Regions from separate parts of the Cupriavidus sp. 05T313 genome, predicted to be linked through region 1. Evidence: predicted binding sites of a transcription regulator. Region 1 holds the regulator's gene; the other holds the start of a gene.

Evidence for each region. The regulator NrdR, encoded in region 1, represses ribonucleotide reductase genes. The targets are predictions, from matches to a motif close to CACNANATNTNGTG.
Region 2: a site for NrdR is predicted at 4,156-4,169, ahead of AC1DKD_RS00305 (ribonucleoside-diphosphate reductase subunit alpha). Genes of this name have one in related genera too.

The regions. Positions count from the first base shown of each region.
Region 1 covers NZ_JBFTLX010000029.1:15,104-21,866, forward strand. Annotated here, with positions in the region: gene AC1DKD_RS09705 (pilus assembly protein) at 1-2,152, opposite strand, end outside; gene AC1DKD_RS09710 (pilus assembly PilX family protein) at 2,188-2,811, opposite strand; gene AC1DKD_RS09715 (PilW family protein) at 2,808-3,833, opposite strand; gene pilV (type IV pilus modification protein PilV) at 3,833-4,420, opposite strand; gene nrdR (transcriptional regulator NrdR) at 4,601-5,068, opposite strand; gene glyA (serine hydroxymethyltransferase) at 5,227-6,474, opposite strand; ZMP/ZTP riboswitch at 6,598-6,700, opposite strand.
Region 2 covers NZ_JBFTLX010000001.1:57,971-72,701, reverse strand. Annotated here, with positions in the region: gene AC1DKD_RS00320 (sensor histidine kinase) at 1-1,463, shown strand, start outside; gene AC1DKD_RS00315 (sigma-54-dependent transcriptional regulator) at 1,561-3,270, shown strand; gene ampD (1,6-anhydro-N-acetylmuramyl-L-alanine amidase AmpD) at 3,263-3,880, shown strand; gene AC1DKD_RS00305 (ribonucleoside-diphosphate reductase subunit alpha) at 4,382-7,324, shown strand; gene AC1DKD_RS00300 (ribonucleotide-diphosphate reductase subunit beta) at 7,407-8,609, shown strand; gene AC1DKD_RS00295 (thioredoxin family protein) at 8,701-9,039, opposite strand; gene AC1DKD_RS00290 (hexameric tyrosine-coordinated heme protein) at 9,239-9,475, shown strand; gene AC1DKD_RS00285 (DMT family transporter) at 9,485-10,408, opposite strand; gene AC1DKD_RS00280 (LysR family transcriptional regulator) at 10,533-11,453, shown strand; gene AC1DKD_RS00275 (AraC family transcriptional regulator) at 11,480-12,325, opposite strand; gene AC1DKD_RS00270 (GFA family protein) at 12,382-12,738, shown strand; gene AC1DKD_RS00265 (glutathione S-transferase family protein) at 12,801-13,427, shown strand; gene AC1DKD_RS00260 (cytochrome P450) at 13,471-14,731, opposite strand, start outside.

The sequences.
Region 1 (6,763 bases):
AGTTCAGGCGCGCGGTTCCGGCGCTGTCGCTTTCGTTGGCATTGAGCTTTAGAGAGAGCTTCTGCGCGCTGTTGATGGATGACCAGTCGAATGGCGCGCCGCTGCCAGCACCCGCGCCGCTGCTGGCGGGCACCCACGTGAGAATGTTGCGTGAGCCGGCGCTGCCGCTGCGCGCGGTGAGCAAGGCGCCGGCTTCCCAGCTTTCCTTGCTTGCGATCTGGATGCCGTTGTCATTGCTCAGCGCGAAGGCGGAGAGCTTGCCCGTCCAGTTCTGGTCAAAACCCGGCGCGAAGATAAAGGTGCCGCTGGAAACGCGTGACGAGGTGAGCGCGACGCCGGAGATGGTGCCGCCATAGCTGACGATCTTGGAGAAGATATCGCGGATCGCCTTGATCATGGCGGTCGGCTGACCCGCCAGGAACCACGTCGCAGGCACATTGGATCCGGTCGGGGTCGCTTCCCATTCGCTGTCGTTTTTAGCGACGGTATTGTTGGCGCCCGACGTGGTGAAGGGGCTGCCGTCGCCGTTGACATCGTTGAAACCGCCGTATTTTGCCGCCAGGTACAACTGGCTCTGGCGCTGCGCGGTGCCGACGGTCCCATCGCCGTTCTCGTTGACGTCGATGGTGTAGGTGGTCACGCGCAACGACGGCATATCCGCCCGGAAGCCGTAGGTGTGCGCCCAGTAGGCAACACCCGCCATGTAGTACGTACCGTGGCCGCTGGAGCCCGTGTCGGCCGTACTCATATTGGCCAGCGAGGAGTTGGGCTTGCTATTGCCGTAGGTTGTCGTGCTCTCCATGTCCGCGACCTTCCTGGTCCAGGCCATGACGTCGAAGCCGTCGGCCTCGATCGCGCGCACGGGGTCGTTTGCGGTTACCGCCTTGCCGCCCGATATATAGGTCGTGCGGGTATTGCCGGGAACGTAGCGATCCCAGTGCGTATTGATGTCGGCGATACTCAGCACGTAGTTGCGCTGGCACTTCGCGACGACCGGATCAGACCAGCTGGTATAGACCGGGTAGCCGTCTTTGTAGGCGGTCTGGAGGTCAGTGATCGCTTCCGGTGTGGGCTGCTTGCCTTGCAGGTAGCGGATGCTCTCGTAGTACAGCTCGCTGACCGGGTCCAGGCCCTTGTACTTGCCCGAGCGGCCGAACTGGTTCAGGTAGTTGACCACGCCGCTGATGCCTTCGCCGGCATTTTCCGGGTTGCCAGCGAAGACGCCCGTGCTGGGATCCCACTCGGTCTTCGGATTGCTGACCTGGCTGAAGTTGCCGTCGATCATCTTGGGGCCGACATACTTCATCGGGGCCCGCAGCACGCCGCCGTACCGCGTGGCCGAACTGTCGTTCAGGTAGCCGAAGGCGCCGAAGCGCACGCGGTCGGCGTTTTTCTGCATTTCGCCGACTGGCTTGTAGTTGGTGCCGTAGAGCTTGCAGAGGTCGGTGCGGGAACTGCCTTCGCTCGCATCGCACACCTTGACGCGGGCATACATGGTGCCGAGGTTGGCATAGCTGCCCGGGCTGCCGCACGAAGCGCCGCTGCCGGTCTTGGTGCCGAAGAACACCTTGTTGCTGCACGACGTGATGTAAAGCGTATCGGTGGTGAACGGCGTCACCGCGGAAGGTACGCTGGAACTGGACTTGGTCAGCGTCTTGGCGGGAAAGTAGGAACCGCTGTTGAAAAAATCATCCTGCAGCACGGCGCGCTGAAGCACGGTGTCCGTGGGGGTATCCACCACCCGGTCGCCACCGGTGAGCGCGAAGCGCAGCATGTCGATGGCGGAGGCCGTGGCCCAGTTCATGAAGTTGCCGCTGTACTGGCCCGAGCATTCGTGATTGGCGCTGGCATTGCCAGCGATCTCGAAGTACCCGCTGGATGAATAGTTGTAGCACTTGGCCGGGTTGAAATAGCCGACATATTCCGTGCTGCGGGTGTAGGTGCCGGTCCGGTACGCCGCGCCCACCGTCGGGAACTCCACCGACAGCGACAGCAGCAGGTTCGGGTTGACATTCTGGTTGCGTCCGTAGAGCGGCGACTGCGCAATGTCCACCGTGGACGGTGTCAAGGCGGTGGCCGCCCGCGTTGGCACGGGAAGCAAGCTTGCACCGGCGACAACGAGGGCCAGCGCGATCCGGCATAAGCGTGTCATCAGAGAATCTCCGCGTAGGTCAGGAGCGAGGTCAGTCATTCGGCCTTCCGGTAGTACGACTGCAGCATGGCGCGGGTGGCGGTGTTGGCACCGAAGCCCATCGCGGTGACGCGAAAGATGTAGACGACCGGAGCGTCGGGGCTCCCGGAAGCACCGGGCGATGTGTCCTGGATCGGCTCGATGATGTAGCGGGGCAGGGCGGCGGGCAGCAGGCCCGTGGGCGCGGTCGGGAACTGGCGTCCGGTGAAGGTGCCGTAGGCCACCGCGCGGGCATTCGCCCCGGTCTGCGCAAAGTCCACGGCTTCCCAGTTCGGGGTGCCGCTGTCGACGGCCGCGCACAGGCCCTGGAAGGCTGCGCCAGGCGTGCTCCCCGTGTTGCAGCCGGAGACGAAGGGCAGCAGGTTCGGATTGCTGCCAGAGAACAGGGCGGAGCGGCTGTTGACGGCAACGACACCCTGGATGTCCATCTCGGCATCCTGTAGCGCCATTTCGGCCGCTTGCACTGCAAGGTCGCGGTCGCGCTGATTGGATGCCATGCGTTTGCTGTTGATCGCCAGGCGCGCGCCGGCCACGGCCATGATGCTGATCATCAGGAGCATGACCAGGCCGGTGATCAGGGCAATGCCGCGCTGGGCGGCTGGCTTGAGAGGGGCGCTCATGATGGGGAGCAAGTGCGGCACGTTGCGACGTTGCGCAGTTGGACGGTGACCGAGTATTGGCGGCGCAAGCGCTGTAGCTGCGTGGTCGGCTTGTAGGTCGCGTCGTTGACGGTGCTGTCGCCGCCATAGAGCGTGCCGAAGAGCTGGAAAGTGGGGCCCTCCGGCACCGGGCTGGTCGCGGTGTCGCCGGCCAGTATCAGGGCAATTTTCAGCGACACGACGGTTTGCCATTTGGTGGCCAGAGCCAGCACATCCGTGGCCGGCAGGTAGCGGTCCGGGATGTAGTCATTGTTGGTGTCGACCCCGTACAGCACCTGGAACACCTCAACACCGGAGATGATTGGCACGGAGGTGATCGCGGTGTTCGAGATTTCCTTGTTGGATGCATCGCGAGCGCGATAGCCGCACATCAGTTGCGGGTTGCCGCTCGGGTCGTTGGGGTCTGGCGCCACGAAGAAGCGCGCAAAGCCGCGCGCAAGGTCCGCGTCCTCCCATGCTTGTGGTTCCGCGACGCCATTGCCGGAGCAATCGATCATGCTGTTGTCGGGCACGGTGCGATCCGACGGCGTGCCCGAACCGAAAAAGCGCACCTGCAGCACGTCGCTCTTGTTCACGGGGTTGGTGGTGCCCGGCAGGCACGACAGGTTGAGGCTCGCGTCCTGGCCCGGGCTGGCGCAGTTGTCGACGCCGCTGATCGTGGGTGACAACGCGACGGTGGTCGGCATGATGCCGCCAGGCGCCTGGGCGATGGGCCCGCTGGCCGGGTTTGTTGCCGGCGCGCTGTTGCCGGCGTAGTTGGTCCATGCGGACTGCCGCACGATGCGGACGATGGTGTCCAGGGCAAAACGGCCCTTCTCGTCGAGCGCGGTGGTGTCGTCGATGGTGCTGTAGTTGGTGCGGCTGCCCAAATAAACGGCGGTCGCTGCCAGTGTCAGCAACAGGCCGAGGACCATCGCGACCATCAGTTCGACCAGCGACATGCCCGACTGGGCATGCCGGTACGGCTTGCGGAGCGTACGCATCAGTTCACCGTGCCGGGCGTGGCGACGATGACGATCTGCGGCCGCGTGTTCATGTCGGCGAGATCGGCGCCGGTGCCCAGCGTCTTGCTGCTCAGGCGCGATATCCACCCGACCTTGATGACGATCGGCGCATCGTCGACACGGCCGCTTGCAGCGGCCGTGCAGCCCCAGGAAAAGCCGGACGTCTGGTTATAGGCAACGGTATCGCGGCAGATCACCGCCCGGCCGCCGGGCAGGGCGGCGGCTACCCGGTTCCACCACTCGATCACATCGAAGCGGGCTGTGTCCTGCGCGCAGGAGAGCAGCGTACTGGCGCAGGCCGTCGTATAGGGATTACGCGTCAGCGCGGGCAGCTGGCTGGTCTGGGTGTCGATGAAATACAGGTTGGGCGCGAGGGCCTCGGCGGCCGCGCCCACGCCGGAGACGGCAGTGTTCGCACGCATGCGCTCGGCCATTTCGGTGGCCAGCTGCATGGCAACGGTATCGTAGGAGGCTTGCTGGGAAAAACGCGAGGAATTGAGGAGCAGGCTGGCGACCCCGAGCACGCCAATCGCCAATACGACCATTGCCACCAATGCTTCGAGCATGGCAAAGCCGGCCGTCCCCCGACAGCTTGACTGACCCATTCTGACCCTCGTCCGAAAAGACTACGTTCTTTTGGCTTCGTTCTATTGTTTTGTCACTACTACCCAGGCGGAAGTATAGATATAGGAATGAAGCCTAGGGCACAGTTTGGAAAGAATTAAACAACGTTCCCGTTACTTTTTCTACTGCTTTCGTGGGGTAGACGTTGAAAACTCATCCAGCATGTCGCGGAATTCCGACACGTCTTCAAAGCTCCGGTACACCGAGGCAAAGCGGATGTAGGCGATTTTGTCGAGCCGGCGCAGTTCGCGCATGACCAGTTCCCCGACCTGGCTGCTGGGGATTTCCTTCTCGCCGAGCGCGAGCAGCTTTTCTTCGATGCGGGTGATGGAGGCGTCGATGGCTTCAGCGGAGACCGGGCGCTTGCGCAGCGCCAGGCGCATGGAGTCCTTCAGCTTGTCGCGGGTGTAGTCCGCGCGGGAGCCGTTTTTCTTGACGATGGCGGGGAAGAACAGCTCGATCCGCTCATAGGTGGTGAAGCGGCGGTCGCAGGATTCGCAGCGGCGGCGACGGCGGACTGTATCGCCTTCCTCGGACATGCGCGTGTCCAGGACCTGGGTATTGGAATGAGCGCAAAAGGGGCATTTCATGCCTGACCACCTCGAAGTTTGAACCGGGGCGCGTGCTGCGCGCGCAGCGTCTTGTCATTCTGTGTCGCGCTGGGCTGGGTTGGCAAGGCCCGCCGGCAGCGCTGGCGCGCCGCGGCGGACTGCCGGCCACCCGCGCGTGGGCGGGTGGCGCAGGGGGATCAGCCGTAGACCGGGAAACGCTTGGTCAGGGCTGCCACTTGCTCGCGCACGCTGGCGATATTGGCCAGGTCGTGCGGATTCTCCAGCACGTCGGCGACAAGGTTGGCCACCACGCGGGCTTCTTCTTCCTTGAAGCCGCGGGTGGTCATGGCCGGCGAACCCAGGCGGATACCCGAGGTGACGAAGGGCTTTTCCGGGTCGTTGGGGATGGCGTTCTTGTTGACGGTGATGTGCGCTTCGCCCAGGACCTTTTCGGCTTCCTTGCCGGTGATCTGCATGGCGCGCAGGTCGACCAGCATCACGTGGCTCTCGGTGCGGCCCGAGACGATGCGCAGGCCGCGCTCGGTCAGGGTTTCGGCCATGACGCGGGCGTTCTTGACCACTTGCTGCTGGTAGGTCTTGAACTCGGGCGACAGGGCTTCCTTGAAGGCCACGGCCTTGCCGGCAATCACGTGCATCAGGGGGCCGCCCTGGATGCCGGGGAAGATGGCCGAGTTGATGGCCTTCTCGTGCTCGGCCTTCATCAGGATCACGCCACCGCGCGGYCCGCGCAGGCTCTTGTGGGTGGTGGTGGTGACAAAGTCGGCGTGCGGAACCGGGTTCGGGTACTCGCCGGCGGCGATCAGGCCGGCGTAGTGGGCCATGTCGACCATGAACAGGGCGCCGATCGATTTGGCAACCTTGGCGATGCGTTCGAAGTCGATGCGCAGGGCGAAGGCCGAGGCGCCGGCGATGATCAGCTTGGGCTTCTTTTCCTGTGCCAGCTTTTCCAGCGCGACGTAGTCGATGTCTTCGTTGGCGTCCAGACCGTAGCTCACCACGTTGAACCACTTGCCGCTCATGTTGAGCGCCATGCCGTGGGTCAGGTGGCCGCCTTCGGCCAGGCTCATGCCCATGATGGTGTCGCCCGGCTTCAGGGTGGCGAAAAACACGCCCTGGTTGGCCTGCGAGCCGGAGTTGGGCTGCACATTGGCTGCTTCGGCGCCGAACAGTTGCTTGACGCGGTCGATGGCGAGCTGCTCGACGACGTCGACATACTCGCAGCCACCGTAGTAGCGCTTGCCGGGATAGCCCTCAGCGTACTTGTTGGTCAGTTGCGAACCCTGGGCGGCCATCACGGCCGGCGAGGTGTAGTTTTCCGAGGCGATCAGCTCGATGTGCTCTTCCTGGCGCTGGTCTTCCTTCTGGATAGCGGCAAAAAGCTCGGGGTRGATCTGGTCGATCGTATAGCGGCTGCGTTCGAACATGGCGAAAACTCGTCTGAAAAAAAGGAGATCCGAATCGGCTTCGGGGTAGGGCGCGCGGGGAAGGCACATGCGACCAGCGCCGGAAAGCGTGGCTAGTCCGGCGCAGGGCGCACCCTGCTTCCCATTCGCTGCCCAGGCGAGCGGCAGGCGCTTGATACATCGCGCCAGAGAAACTTGCGCTTCCTCGTGGTAGTGCCCACTGACTTCGCCAGTCGCGCAAGATGGAATGGTTGGCGGCAGTTTAACGCGAGGCGCCGGCTCGCTGCAAGAAGGCGGAGAGGGCTCGCCG
Region 2 (14,731 bases), on a different contig from region 1:
CGCAGGAGCGGCTGGCGCTGGCGCGCGAGCAGGAGCTGCGCCTGCAGCAGCTGGTCAACCGGCTGATGGTCAACGACATGCAGGATGGCGTGATGCTGCTGCGCGCCAACGGCGTGGTGGTGGCGGCCAACCCGGCCGCGGTGGTGCTGTTGGGCGTGCAGCCCGCCGAACGGGGCAAGCAGACGTCCACGCCGGCTACCGGGCGCGACGCGCTGTTCGACCTGCGCCAGATTCCCCGCCTGCAGCCGCTGATGGAGATGCTGCGCGACTGGGTGCGCAGCAAGGATGACGCGCCGCGCATCCTGCAATTGCTGCCGCTGCCTTCGCGGCCCTCCTCGGGCCGGGGCCCCATCCTGCATACGCGGCTGCGGCTGCGCTTCCTGCTGCCGGGGCTGGCCAGCCTGCGCTCGACCTTTGCATCCTCGCTGTCGGTCTCGCTCGGGGCGCAGAGCGCCATGAACACCGGCACCTGGAACGACCTGTCGCCCGAGGCGGCGGCGCGGCTGCGCCTGGCCATCGCGCAGAGCGAGGCCATGGCCTGGCGCCCGGAGGACGAGGCCCTGCTGCGCAGCGAGATGCGCGATACGGTGCTGGTGCACATCGAGAGCTGGGAACGCATCGCCGAGCAGGTGCAACAGGAAAAACTGGCCGCCATGGGGCGGCTGGTGGCGAGCGTGGCGCACCAGATCCGCAATCCGCTGGCGGCCATCAGCCAGGCCAGCGAACTGCTGGCCGAGACCAGCCGCCGGGGCGTGCGTCCCGGCGAGGCGGGGCGGCCCGAAGGCGATGTGGATGCCCGGCTGCTGCGCATCATCCACGACAATGTGCGCCGGCTCGACCAGGTGGTGTCGGACGTGCTGCAGATGTCGCGCCGCCCGCGCACCGAGCGCTCTGCCGTGGACCTGAACCAGGCCCTGCCCGAGATCATCAGCCGCTGGCGGCTGGAGATGCGCTCGCGCTCCGTCAACGACGATCCGGTCGGCGCGCGGCGCGTGCCGCGGCCGGCGGAGATCAACGCCAATGCGGTGCGGCTCACGGTGGATGTAGCGCGCCCGGTCATCTTCGATCCGTCGCAGCTGCAGCAGGTCCTTGGCAACCTGCTCGACAACGCCTGGCGCTATTGCAGCCGCCTGCCCGGCGCGATCCGGCTGCTGGCCCACGCGCTGGACCAGCACCACGTCGAGCTGATCATCTGGAACGATGGCGTCGAGGTGTCGCGCGAGCACCAGCGCACGCTGTTCGAGCCATTCTTTACCAGCAACGCCCAGGGCACCGGCCTGGGCCTGTTCATGGCGCGCGAGCTATGCGGCGCCAACGACGCCCAGGTACGCTACGGTACGATTTCACTTGACGCGCTGCTGGCGCAGACCGGCATGCTGGCGCCCGCGGCACGCGATACACTGCCGGCCAAGGCCTTTGTCCTGACCCTGCGCATCGACGCGCCGGACAACGCGGGCGGCTGAGCCGCGCTGCCGCCGCGAACGGTTCGCCAGGCCGTCAGCCAGGCCGCCGCGCGCCAATGCACCAATTCCACTTCGCCAGACCGCCAGACGCAGACCCATGCTCCTCAAGACGCCAGGCCCCGATCCGATTCTCGTCATCGACGACGAGGCCGACCTGCGAGAACTGCTCGATATCTCGATCCGCCGCATGGGCCACGACGTGGTGCTGGCTGGCTCGCTGGCGGAGGCGCGCCAGCAGCTAGCCGCGCGCCGCTATAGCCTGGTGCTGACCGACATGCGGCTCGGCGACGGGCTTGGCATCGATATCGTGCGCCAGCTCTCGAGTGCGCCGGAACGGGTGCCGGTCGCCGTGATCACAGCCTATGGCAGCGCCGACAACGCCGTGGAGGCGCTCAAGGCCGGCGCGTTCGACTACATCGCCAAGCCGGTCTCGCTGGACCAGTTGCGCAGCCTGATCCTCAATGCGCTGGGACGCCAGCAGCGTGACGGCGCCGAGGGTGCCGGCGCGGTTGTGCGGGAGAGCGCGGACCGCGCGGCCAGCCTGCTGCCTGGCCATTCGCCGGCCATGCATGAGGTGCGCCGCTCGCTGTCCCGGCTGGCGCGCAGCATGGCGCCGATCGTGATCAGCGGCGAGTCCGGCAGCGGCAAGGAGCGCGCCGCGCGCGCCATTCACGCGGTGAGCGCGCGCGCCGCGCATCCCTTTATCGCGGTCAATTGCGGCGCCATCCCCGAAACCCTGATGGAATCGGAGTTCTTCGGCCATGTGAAGGGAGCCTTCACGGGCGCCGACGCCGAGCGCGGCGGTTTCTTCCAGGCCGCCAACGGCGGCACGCTGCTGCTCGACGAAGTGGCCGATCTGCCGCTGGCGATGCAGGTCAAGCTGCTGCGCGTGCTGCAGGAGCGGCGCGTGCGCAAGATCGGCGCGAGCCGCGAAGAGAGCGTGGATGTACGGGTGCTGTGCGCCAGCCACAAGGATCTCTCCGCGATGGTCGCGTCCGGCCAGTTCCGCCAGGATCTGTTCTACCGGCTCAACGTGCTGGCGCTGCGCGTGCCGACGCTGCGCGAACGGCACGAAGATATCCCGGTGCTGGCGGGCGCCATCCTGGAGCACCTGGCGGTGCGCTACGGCGATCCCCATCCCAAGCGGCTTTCGGCGGCCGCGCTGCAACGCCTGTCCGACTATTCGTTCCCCGGCAACGTGCGCGAACTGGAGAACCTGCTGGAGCGGGCCTACGCCTTCGCGGAAGGCGAAACCATCGAGGTGGACGACCTTGGCCCGCTGGACGCGGGCACGGGGTATTCGGCCTTGCCGCGCCCGCCTGCCTCTGTGTCTTCGGCGGACGCGGCGCCCTGGGCGGCGCCTGTCGCCTACCCAGGGGCCGGCGCGCCACCGCCGCTGCCTGCTGTGCCGGCAGCGCCGTCCGGTCTCAGGCCGGATCTCCAGCATGAAGCGCCGCCGGAATCCCGATCCGGCGCGCACGCGGCTGCGCTTTCGCAGCCAGCGGCGCCAAGCCTGGGCGATGGGGAGGGAGCGGCTTGCCGCGCGACCTTCCCGATCGACCTGACCGGCCGCCTGGAAGCGCTTGAGCGCGACCTGATCCTGCAGGCGCTGCAGCAGACCGGTTTCAATCGCACCGCCGCCGCGCCGCTGCTGGGCCTGAGTTTCCGGCAATTGCGCTACCGCATCCAGCAACTTGGCATCCGCGAGGGCCGCGACGACGCGGCCGACGGTGCCGACGCCAGCGAAGCGATGCGCGACGGCCCGATGGGTGGGCTGCTGGCCGCCGATGGAGAGCGCGATGCCTGAGCACGACAACGGCAAGATCGCGCCCGGGCCTGGATTCCACCCGGATCCGGCCGGCTGGGTGCCCGCGGCGCGCCGCGTTCCGTCGCCCAACTTCGACGCCCGGCCCGCGCACATGCCGGTCGACCTGGTGGTGATCCACAATATCAGCCTGCCGCCGGGCCAGTTCGGCAGCGGCGATATCGAGGCCTTCTTCCAGAACCGCCTCGACCCGTCCCGCCATCCTTTCTTCGCGACGATCCATCAGGTGCGGGTTTCGGCGCATTTCCTGGTGACGCGGGAGGGCGAACTGGTCCAGTTCGTTTCCTGCCTGGACCGGGCCTGGCATGCCGGCCAATCCGAGTTCTTCGGGCGGCCGCGTTGCAATGACTTTTCCATCGGCATCGAAATTGAAGGCAGCGACGACCAGCCTTTCGCGTTGGCCCAATACCACACCACCTCCGCGCTGGTGCGTGCCCTGCTCGGCGCTTATCCGGTGCGCGCGGTGGCGGGGCACAGCGATATCGCACCCGGACGCAAGACCGATCCTGGCCCGCATTTCGACTGGGCCGGCTTTGCCGCCGCTGCTGGCGTGGCTCCGGGGCAGTTGCCTTACCGCAAAGACCAGCCTTGAAGCAAGCCTCAATTGCGGGGCCTGGGGGATAGCGTGAATCTGGGGAAAACCCTGATAAAGTCCGCGCCTATCGGAGTGGCCAGCTCAATCAAAAAAATTTCGCGTCACAGTGCGGTAACGCACCGTCGGGCGGGATCCCTTGAGTCGCTTGGGTTGGCGGGTTTGGCGCAGCGCCGCATGCTGCGCCCGCACCAGAAATCGCGCCAAAAAAGCGCTTGTCAAGACTGGTGAATCCGCCCCATTTCACTATACTTAGTCCAGTTTTTCGCATCGACCACTAGATCTAGTGGTGCTTTCGGGGAGCCGGCCTAGGTGTGCAGTTTCCGCCGCAGCAATGGCTGCGGTCCGCCGAAGGGCCGGCGCATCACAAGAGTCCCAGCAGAATCCAGCAAAGCAGCGCGCCCTCCCGGGTAAGACCGGCCGGCGTGTCAGAGCCTTTTTGCGCATTTTGCCCGGGACTCTTTGTCACTCATAAAACACGGGTCAGAACAGGAGTTCCTCATGCAGACAGCCCAGAACGACATTTCCACCGGCGCCGCCGCCGCCGGTGCAGCAGCGAACGCGCAGTCGAGCCCCGCTACTGCCGGCGCTGGCAGCTACCAGGATTACAAGATCATCCGCCGCAACGGTGCCGTTGTGGCGTTCGAGCCGAGCAAGATCTCGGTGGCGGTGACGAAGGCCTTCCTCGCCGTCAACGGCGGGCAGGGTGCCGCTTCGGCGCGTGTGCGCGAAGTGGTCGAGCAAGTGACCCAGAACGTGGTCCGCGCCCTGCTGCGCAGCCGCCCCAACGGCGGCACCTTCCATATCGAGGACGTGCAGGATCACGTGGAACTGGCGCTGATGCGCTCGGGCGAGCATGAAGTGGCCCGCTCCTATGTGCTGTACCGTGAAAAGCGCACCCAGGAGCGCGCCCAGGCCAATGCCCAGGCAGTCGCCCGCGTGCAGGAAGGCGGCGTCACGTTCAACGTGACCGATGGCGGCGTGGCCCGCGTGCTGGACCTGAACGCGCTGCACGGCCTGATCGACAATGCCTGCTCGGGCCTTGGCGACGCCGTGAGCGCCGAGCCGATCCTGAAGGAAACGCTGAAGAACCTGTACGACGGCGTGCCGATGACCCAGGTCTACGACTCCGCCATCCTGGCCGCGCGTACCCTGATCGAGAAGGACCCGGCCTACAGCCAGGTCACCGCGCGTATCCTGCTGCACACCATCCGCAAGGAAATCCTGGGAGCCGAAGTCACCCAGACCGAAATGGTGTCGCGCTACGCCGAATACTTCCCCAAGTTCATCGCCCGCGGCATCGAAGCCGAGCTGCTGGACGAAAAGCTGGCCACCTATGACCTGGCCCGCCTGGGCGCCGCACTGGACGCCCAGCGCGACTTCCAGTTCAACTACCTGGGCCTGCAGACCCTGTACGACCGCTACTTCCTGCACATCGACGAAACCCGCATCGAAATGCCGCAGRCATTCTTCATGCGCGTGGCGATGGGCCTGGCACTGGGCGAGAAGGACCGCGAAGCACGCGCCATCGAGTTCTACCAGCTGCTGTCGTCGTTCGACTTCATGTCGTCCACGCCGACCCTGTTCAACTCGGGTACCCGCCGCTCGCAGCTGTCGTCGTGCTACCTGACCACCGTGTCGGACGACCTGGAAGGCATCTACGAAGCGCTGAAGGAAAACGCGCTGCTGTCGAAGTTCGCCGGCGGCCTGGGCAACGACTGGACCAATGTGCGCGCCCTCGGCTCGCACATCAAGGGCACCAACGGCAAGTCGCAAGGCGTGGTGCCGTTCCTGAAGGTGGTAAACGACACCGCCGTGGCGGTCAACCAGGGCGGCAAGCGCAAGGGCGCGGTCTGCGCCTACCTGGAAACCTGGCACCTGGACATCGAGGAATTCCTCGAGCTGCGCAAGAACACCGGCGACGACCGCCGCCGCACCCACGACATGAACACGGCGAACTGGATTCCCGACCTGTTCATGAAGCGCGTGATGGAAGGCGGCGAGTGGACCCTGTTCTCGCCCGCCACCTGCCCGGACCTGCACGACCTGGTCGGCAAGGCCTTCGAGACCGCTTACCTGGGCTATGAAGCCAAGGCCGCCAATGGCGAGCTGAAGCTGTTCAAGAAGGTTCCCGCCATGCAGCTGTGGCGCAAGATGCTGGGCATGCTGTTCGAGACCGGCCATCCCTGGATCACCTTCAAGGATCCTTGCAACATYCGCAGCCCGCAGCAGCACGTGGGCGTGGTGCACAGCTCCAACCTGTGCACGGAAATCACGCTCAACACCAACGACAGCGAAATCGCCGTGTGCAACCTGGGTTCGGTGAACCTGGTTGCCCACCTGAAGCAGCAGGCCGACGGCACCCAGGTGCTCGACCACGCCAAGCTCGAGAAGACCATCCGCACCGCGATGCGCATGCTCGACAACGTGATCGACATCAACTACTACGCCGTGGAGAAGGCCCGCAACTCCAACCTGCGCCACCGTCCGGTCGGCATGGGCATCATGGGCTTCCAGGACTGCCTGCACATGCTGCGCCTGCCGTACGCCAGCGACGCCGCCGTGCAGTTCGCCGACACCTCGATGGAAGCGGTGTGCTACTACGCCTACCGCGCCTCCAGCGAGCTGGCCGAGGAACGCGGCCGCTACAGCACCTATGAAGGCTCGCTGTGGGATCGCGGCATCCTGCCGCAGGACTCGCTCAAGCTGCTGGCCGAAGAGCGCGGCGGCTACCTGGAAGTGGATCACTCCTCGACCATGGACTGGGACAGCCTGCGTGCGCGCATCAAGCAGCACGGCATGCGCAACTCGAACTGCATCGCGATCGCGCCGACGGCAACGATCTCGAACATCATCGGCGTGTCGGCCTGCATCGAACCGACCTTCCAGAACCTGTACGTCAAGTCCAACCTGTCGGGCGAGTTCACGGTGGTCAACGACTACCTGGTGCGCGACCTGAAGGCGCGCGGCCTGTGGGACGAAGTGATGGTCGCCGACCTGAAGTATTTCGACGGCAAGCTGGCCCGCATCGACCGCATCCCGCAAGACCTGCGCGATATCTACGCAACGGCCTTCGAAGTCGAGCCGAGCTGGCTGGTGGAAGCCGCCAGCCGCCGCCAGAAGTGGATCGACCAGGCTCAGTCCCTGAACATCTACATGGCCGGCGCCTCGGGCAAGAAGCTGGACGACACCTACAAGCTGGCCTGGCTGCGCGGCCTGAAGACTACGTACTACCTGCGCACGATGGCAGCCACCCACGTGGAGAAATCCACGGTGTCGCGCGGCTCGCTGAATGCCGTGTCGTCGGGTAGCGACGGTGGCATCGGCGCCGCCGGTATCGACCAGGCCGCCGCCTCCGCACCGGCCATGCCGGAAGCCGAGGGCGCGGTCTGCACGATGCGCCCGGGCGACGCTGGCTTCGACGAGTGCGAAGCCTGCCAGTAAGTCATTACCTGCCGGCCCCCTCGCCGCGCCGCTGCGCGGCGAGGGCCACGGCAAACCAAAGCATTCCACGGAGAACCACACCATGCTGAGCTGGGACGACGACGTTCAAGCCACCCCGCAGGCTGCCCCGCAGCCCGCGCCGAACCCCACCGCCACGCCTGCCGCCGCACGCTCTGTCGACCAGCACGGCGTGCTGCCGCCGGCCGCCACGCAGCCGGCCGGCACGGGTATCCTCGGCAACCTGCCGGCGTCCGACGCGCCGACGGACCGCCGCGTGAATGCCGCCGACAAGCGCGTCATCAACGGCTCGACCGACGTCAACCAGCTGGTGCCGTTCAAGTACAAGTGGGCCTGGGAAAAATACCTGGCCGGCTGCGCCAACCACTGGATGCCGCAGGAAATCAACATGTCGCGCGACATCGCGCTGTGGAAGGACCCGAACGGCCTGACCGAAGACGAGCGCCGCATCATCAAGCGCAACCTCGGCTTCTTCGTCACCGCCGACTCGCTGGCCGCCAACAACATCGTGCTGGGCACCTACCGCCAGATCACCGCGCCGGAATGCCGCCAGTACCTGCTGCGCCAGGCCTTCGAGGAGGCGATCCACACGCACGCCTACCAGTACATCGTGGAGTCGCTCGGCCTCAATGAAGCCGAGATTTTCAACGCGTACCACGAAGTGCAGTCGATCCGAGACAAGGACGAGTTCCTGATCCCGTTCATCGACACGCTGACCGACCCGGCCTTCAAGACCGGCACGCCGGAAAACGACCAGAAGCTGCTCAAGTCGCTGATCGTGTTCGCCTGCATCATGGAAGGCCTGTTCTTCTACGTGGGCTTCACGCAGATCCTGGCAATGGGCCGCCAGAACAAGATGACCGGCGCCGCCGAGCAGTACCAGTACATCCTGCGCGACGAATCGCTGCACTGCAATTTCGGCATCGACCTGATCAACCAGATCAAGCTCGAGAACCCGCACCTGTGGACCGCCGAGTTCAAGGAAGAGATCACCGCGCTATTCAGGAAGGCCGTGGACCTCGAATACCGCTACGCCGAGGACACCATGCCGCGCGGCGTGCTGGGCCTGAACGCGCCGATGTTCAAGGGCTACCTGCGCTTCATCTGCAACCGCCGCTGCCAGCAGATCGGCCTGGAGCAGTTGTTCCCGAACGAGGAAAACCCGTTCCCGTGGATGAGCGAGATGATCGACCTGAAGAAGGAACGCAACTTCTTCGAGACGCGTGTGATCGAGTATCAGACGGGTGGAGCGTTGTCCTGGGATTGAGCGTCGTTGTCATGTTGTTGTCGCACGCGGCATGGCGTGACGCATGAACAAAAAAGCTCCTTCGGGAGCTTTTTTGTTTTCATTGACCGCATCAGGATGAAGGCGCTCCGTCGATTCGCGTCAACGCCTCTTCAATCGCCCCCGCATCACCCGGCCGCACCAGCCGCGCGACCTCCAGGCCATCGCGCATAAACACCAGCGTGGGCCATAGCCTGACCCTGAACGCGCGGCCCAGCCGCTTGCCGCTGCCGTCCTCGATCTTGATGTGCCGGACTGCCGGATGGGCGTTCATCGCGCTGGCCAGGTGGGGCTGGGCCCGCACGCAGTGGCCGCACCACGGTGCGCCGAATTCGATCACGGCCGCCCCTTTCATCTCGTCGATCTCGGCCCGCGCCGGTTCGCGCGCAGCGTACACATCGGTCATCGTCATGGTCAGTCCCCTCGCTTGCCGGATCTCCGTTTGTGAATTGTAATTCTTGCGAACGCGGCATCGCACTGCCGACTACCAGCCGATTGGGCAATGCCGCTGGCTACCTCTAAATCCCCGACACTGGCTATTGCCCCCGCGCGTTCCGCCTCCTAGGCTGGATTGTCCTGATGGACTCCCACAAACACCAAGGAGCGTGACCATGTCATTCCCGCTTGTCCCCAACGGAACCCTGATTACCCCGACCGCCGAAGAAGGCCGCCAGCTGGCCGTGAAAATGGCAAGGCTGATCATCAGGGCGACCCAGCCCGACGACCAGGTCCGCGAAACGCTGCGGGCCGTCTATGCCAACGACGCGACCATGCTGCTGCAGGTCGGGCAGATCGTCGCAACGGAGTTTGCGACCATCGCCGCCGCGAACAATCACTGGCGCGGCTGAGCGCGGGCGTCAGGCCTGCGTGGCCTGCGGTACCTCTGCCTTGGCCGGCTTGCGCCAGCGCACCGTGGCCAGCAGCGATGCCGCGACGATCAGGCCACCGCCGGTCCACGCGGTGGCCGAGATCCTTTCCCCCAGCCACAAGGCTGCGAACAGGGCGCCAAACGCGGGTTCGCTGCCCATCAGCAAGGCCACGCGCGTGGGGCTGCTGCGCTTGATGGCGTAGTTCTGCGCGAAGAATGCGAACAGCGTGCAGGCGATCACCAGGTACAGCACCGTGGCCCAGAATGCCCCGTGGCCGGAGAGCGACGGGATGGGTTGCCACTGGGCGGGCATCAGGACCAGCGCCAGGGCCGCGCTGCCTGCGGCCACCACGCCCGCTTGCACCGCCGTCATCGTCAGAGCCGGCAGCGGCGCCGCGCGCATCACTCGCTTGGTCACGCACACCATTAGCGCCCGCAACACCGCGGCGGCCAGGATCAGTCCATCGCCGGGATTGAGGACGAACTCGCCGTCGCCGGCCAGCAACCACGCGCCCAGCAACGAGAGGGCTACCGCCGCCCATTCGATGGTGCCCGGCCTGCGCTTGAGCAGCAGCCATTCGACCAGCGGCGTCAGCACCACGCACAAGCTGATCAGGAAGGCGGCGTTGGACGCGCGCGTGAGCAGCACGCCAAACGTCTCGCACAGGAAGATGCCCAGCAGCAGTACCCCGGTGCCAAGCACGGCGCGCATCGTGGCGGCGTCGGCGTGGCGCAGCCTGGCCAGCGTGGGCGACAACACCAGGAAGGTGATGCCGAAGCGCAACGCCAGCAGGCCCAGTACGGGATAAAACACGAGCGCGCTCTTGACCGCGCCGTAGCTGCTGCCCCAGACCACGGCAACCGCGAGCAGCATCAGGTCGGACAGCAGGAGTAAGCGTTTTTGAGCAGGCATGGCGGTTCTCGGGCAATGGGTCCTGCATTGTCGAATTTTGCATCCACGGTGATAATCGGGTCGATGTGCAAAGCCTTTATGTCACAGATGCATTAATCCAGTGCACCGGCCGCGATCACGCCATATGAACCCAACCGAACTTTTCGCCTTGCTGCCCGACATGGCGGTGTTTGCGCGCGTTGTCGATGCGGGCAATTTTTCGGTCGCCGCGCGCCAGCTCGGCAGCACGCCTTCCACGGTCAGCCGCCAGATCAAGCGGCTGGAGGAAGCCTTGGCGACCCGCCTGCTGGAGCGGTCGACCCGCAAGGTGCGCGTAACGGAGTCGGGTGCGCAGGTGTACCGGTACTGCCGCGACGTGGTGAGCGCCGCGTCGGGGGCGATGGATGCGGCCGGTCACCTGATGGGCCGGCCGCAAGGCCGGGTCAGATTGAGCGCGCCGACCGCGTTTGCGAAGACGGTGATCCATCCGCTCGTGCCGGGTTTCCTGCGCGCGTACGCGGAGATCGACCTCCAGTTGCTGTTTACCGATCACGAGGTCGATCCGCTCGATGACGACCTCGATCTCGTGATCCGCCCGACCCAGCACCCGCCGCCCGGCCTTGCGGGCCGGCGCCTGGGCACGGTGCGCTGGGTGCTGTGCGCCTCGCCGGCTTACCTGCGCGCACGCGGCACGCCGGCGCATCCGCGCGAGCTCGCGCAGCACGATTGCCTGTACCTTGGCGAAACCGCCGACGACAACCGCTGGCGGTTTCGCAGAGACACCGAGACGCAGACCGTGGAGGTACGGGGGCGCTATATCGCGAACCACGCTGGCGCGCGGCTTGAAGCCGCGCAGCAGGGCTTCGGCGTCGCCAGCCTGCCGGATTTCGCCGCGGCCGGCGCGTTGCAGAGTGGCGAACTGGTGCAGGTGCTGGCCGACTGGGAGCTGCAGGCGCGCGCCTATGTGGGTTCGGTGTGGCTGCTCTATCCGCCCAATCGCTTTTTGCCACCGAAGGTGCGGGTGCTGATCGATTACCTGGCGGAACACATCGGCAGCGCCGGCTGACAAAGCTTGCGCTGCTGCCGTGGCGGTCAGCGGCTGTTTGCCGACGTGTTTTGCGAGCGCTGGTAGTCGCCCGGCGAAACCCCGACCAGCCTGGTGAAATCGCGCGTCAGGTGGGCCTGGTCGAAATAGCCGAGATCCGCGGCGAGTTGGGCAAGGCCGACTGGCTCCCCGCGCGCCAGCCGCCATGCCGCTTCCTGCAGGCGATAGCGCCGCAGCATCCATTTGGGCGACACGCCCACATATTCCTGGAACAGCCGCTGCAGGGCGCGCACGCCCACGCCGGCGTATTGCGCCAGCGCTTCCACGCTGGCCGGGCCCTGCGCGCTGGCGGCATGCGCCACCACGCGTTGCAGTTGCTCCACGGCCGGGTCTGGCGCGGGCAATGCGCCGGACAGCAGGGATTCGGCGGCGCTCACCATGGCCTCGTCACTGCCGGCATCGAGCACCAGTGCTTCCGCGTGGCGTTCGTCGCACTGCAGCAGAGGGCGCGCCGGGCGCGTGCCATCGGTCAACGCCGACATCGGCTCATCCAGAAAGGGGCGCAGGCCGCCCACGCGAAAGCGCGCGCCGAGCACATGGCCAGCGCCTTCGAGCTTGCGGTCGAAGACACCGCGCACCACGCCGAAAATCGCCGTCTGTCTGTGGTCGAACACCAGGTTGGCGTTCGGATAGGGCAGCACTCGCTGCACCTCCGGCGCGTGGCCCTCCAGGTTCCACTCGACGATCCAGTAGTGCTCGACAAAGGGCGCCAGCGCCTCGGATGGCAGATAGCGGCCGAGCCGGATGCGGCGCCCGGTGCCGCGCGGGTCAACGATGCCTTTGGGCTCGGCGGTGACGGGTGCATGCGTGTCGCGTTTTTCCAATCTGGGCATGAGGATCGGTGCAAAACTATGGGCTTCGGCAAAGCGCCATGATATCGGAGACAACCATGCCAGAATCCCGTTACTCCGGCGGCTGCCATTGCGGCGCTGTACGGTATGAAGTGGACATCGACCTGGCTGGCGCCATCGAGTGCAATTGCTCGTTATGCAGCAAGCGCGGGTTCATCTGGTCGTTCACCCCCGCGGACAAGTTCACGCTGACCGACGGCGCGCAGGCCACGCGCACTTACAAGTTCAACAAGCATGTGATCGACCATCGCTTCTGCGAGACCTGCGGCGTGGAGGCCTACGCGCTGGGCAGCATGCCGGACGGCTCGCGCGTGGCGGCCATCAATGTGCGCTGCCTGGATGGCGTCGACCTGACACAACTGCAGCCCAGGAAAGTGGATGGCGCCAGCCTGTAGCGGCGCTCTCTTCCGATCCGATCCGATCTTACCGATTGCTTTCCCCCTCTGGAGCCAACGCAATGTCCCAGCCTGAAGTCACCCTGTTCCACTCGCCCAATACGCGTTCCACCGGCGCACTGACCCTGCTCGAGGAACTGGGCGTGCCGTATCGCCTCCACCCGCTCAACATGAAGGCCGGCGAGCAGCGCGAGCCGGCTTACCTGGCCATCAATCCGATGGGCAAGGTGCCGGCGATTCTTCATGGCGACGCGCTGGTGACAGAGCAGACCGCCGTGTTCATCTTCCTGGCCGACCTCTTCCCGCAGGCAAGACTCGCTCCCGGGCTGACCGATCCGCTGCGCGGGCCTTACCTGCGCTGGATGGCGTTCTACGGCTCGTGCTTCGAGCCGGCGCTGGTGGACCGCTCGCAGCAGCGCGAGACGCCGCGCGCGATGTGTCCCTATGGAGACTACGACACCACGATCGGCACGCTGCTCGGCCAGCTGGAAAAAGGGCCCTACCTGCTGGGCGATACCTTCACCGCCGCCGATGTGCTGTGGGGCACCGCGCTGACCTGGACCACCATGTTCAAGCTGGTCGAGGCGACGCCGGTGGTGCAGGCTTATATCGACCGCATCAACGCGCGTCCGGCGGTGGCGCGCGCGCGTGCGATCGACGCCAGGCTGGTGGCGGAGCAGGGCGGCTGATCGACTCGGCCAACGACGGCGGCGCGCGGACAAGCGCCGCCGCTCACAGCTCCAGCACCAGCCGCGTGCACTTCGCGCGCGAGCAGCACGCCATCATCTTCGTATTGGCTTCGCGCTCGGCGCGGGTGAGCACCACGTCGCGATGATCCACTTCGCCGGCCAGCACGCGCACTTCGCACGAGCCGCACAGGCCTTCTTCGCAATCGCTCTGCATGTCGATGTTTGCGGCGCGCAGCGCGGCCAGCAGGGTCTGGCCGGGCGCCACCGTGACGACAAGGCCGGAGTCCTTCAGCTCGGCTTCGAAGGCCTGCTCCTGGCCGGGGTCCAGGGTGCTCAGCGCGGACTGGAAATGCTCGATCCGCAGCGCGTCCTCGGGCCAGCCCGCGCAGGCTTGCTGCAGGGCTTCGAGCATGCGCGCCGGGCCGCAGGCGTAGATCTGCGTATCCGGCTCGGGATGCGCGAGCAGGCTGGCGAAATCGTTGCGCCGTCCTTCGTCCCTGGCGTAGAGATGCAGGCGATCGCCATGCAGCGCGGACAGTTCGTCGAGCAGTGCCATGGATGCGCGTGAACGGCCGCTGTAGTGCAGTTCGTAGTCCATGCCGAGCAGCTTCGCCCGCCGCGCCATCGCGCTGACGGGCGTGATGCCGATGCCGCCGGCGATAAGAATCAGCTTGCCCGCGCTCTCGTCCAGCCGGAAGTGATTGCGCGGTCCGCGGATCTTCAGCCGGTCCCCGGCCTTTACGCTGTCATGGACCCATGCGGAGCCGCCGCGGCCTTGCGCTTCCCGCAGCACGGCGATCTCCAGCGCGCCGCTGTCGTCCGGATCGCCGCACAGCGAGTACTGCCGCGACAGGCCGGTATCGCCGCATTCCACGTCGATATGCGAGCCCGGTGTCCAGCGCGGCATCGGCTGGCCATCGGGCGATACCAGCCGCAGCCTGACGATGCCCTCGGCCGCGCGGGCTGCGCCAGCCACCACCACCGGCCGGCTCAGGGCATGGCCCGAAGGCTCGCCGATGCGTACCGGCACCTGTACGTCCAGCAAGGCAGGGTCGGCGCGCTCGGGATTCTGCCTCGGGTCCCACTCCACCCACACGTGCTCGGGGCCGCGGAACGAGGTGTTGGGTACGTAGCTGAAGCGCTGCTCCGCCAGGCGCATATGGGGCAGGCGCCGCGTGAGTTCCTCCAGGAAAACCTGCATCTCCATGCGCGCCAGGTTCTTGCCCATGCACTGGTGCGAACCGTAGCCGAAGGTGAGCTGGTCGCTGGCGTTTTCTCGGCGGATGTCGAACAGATCCGCGTCG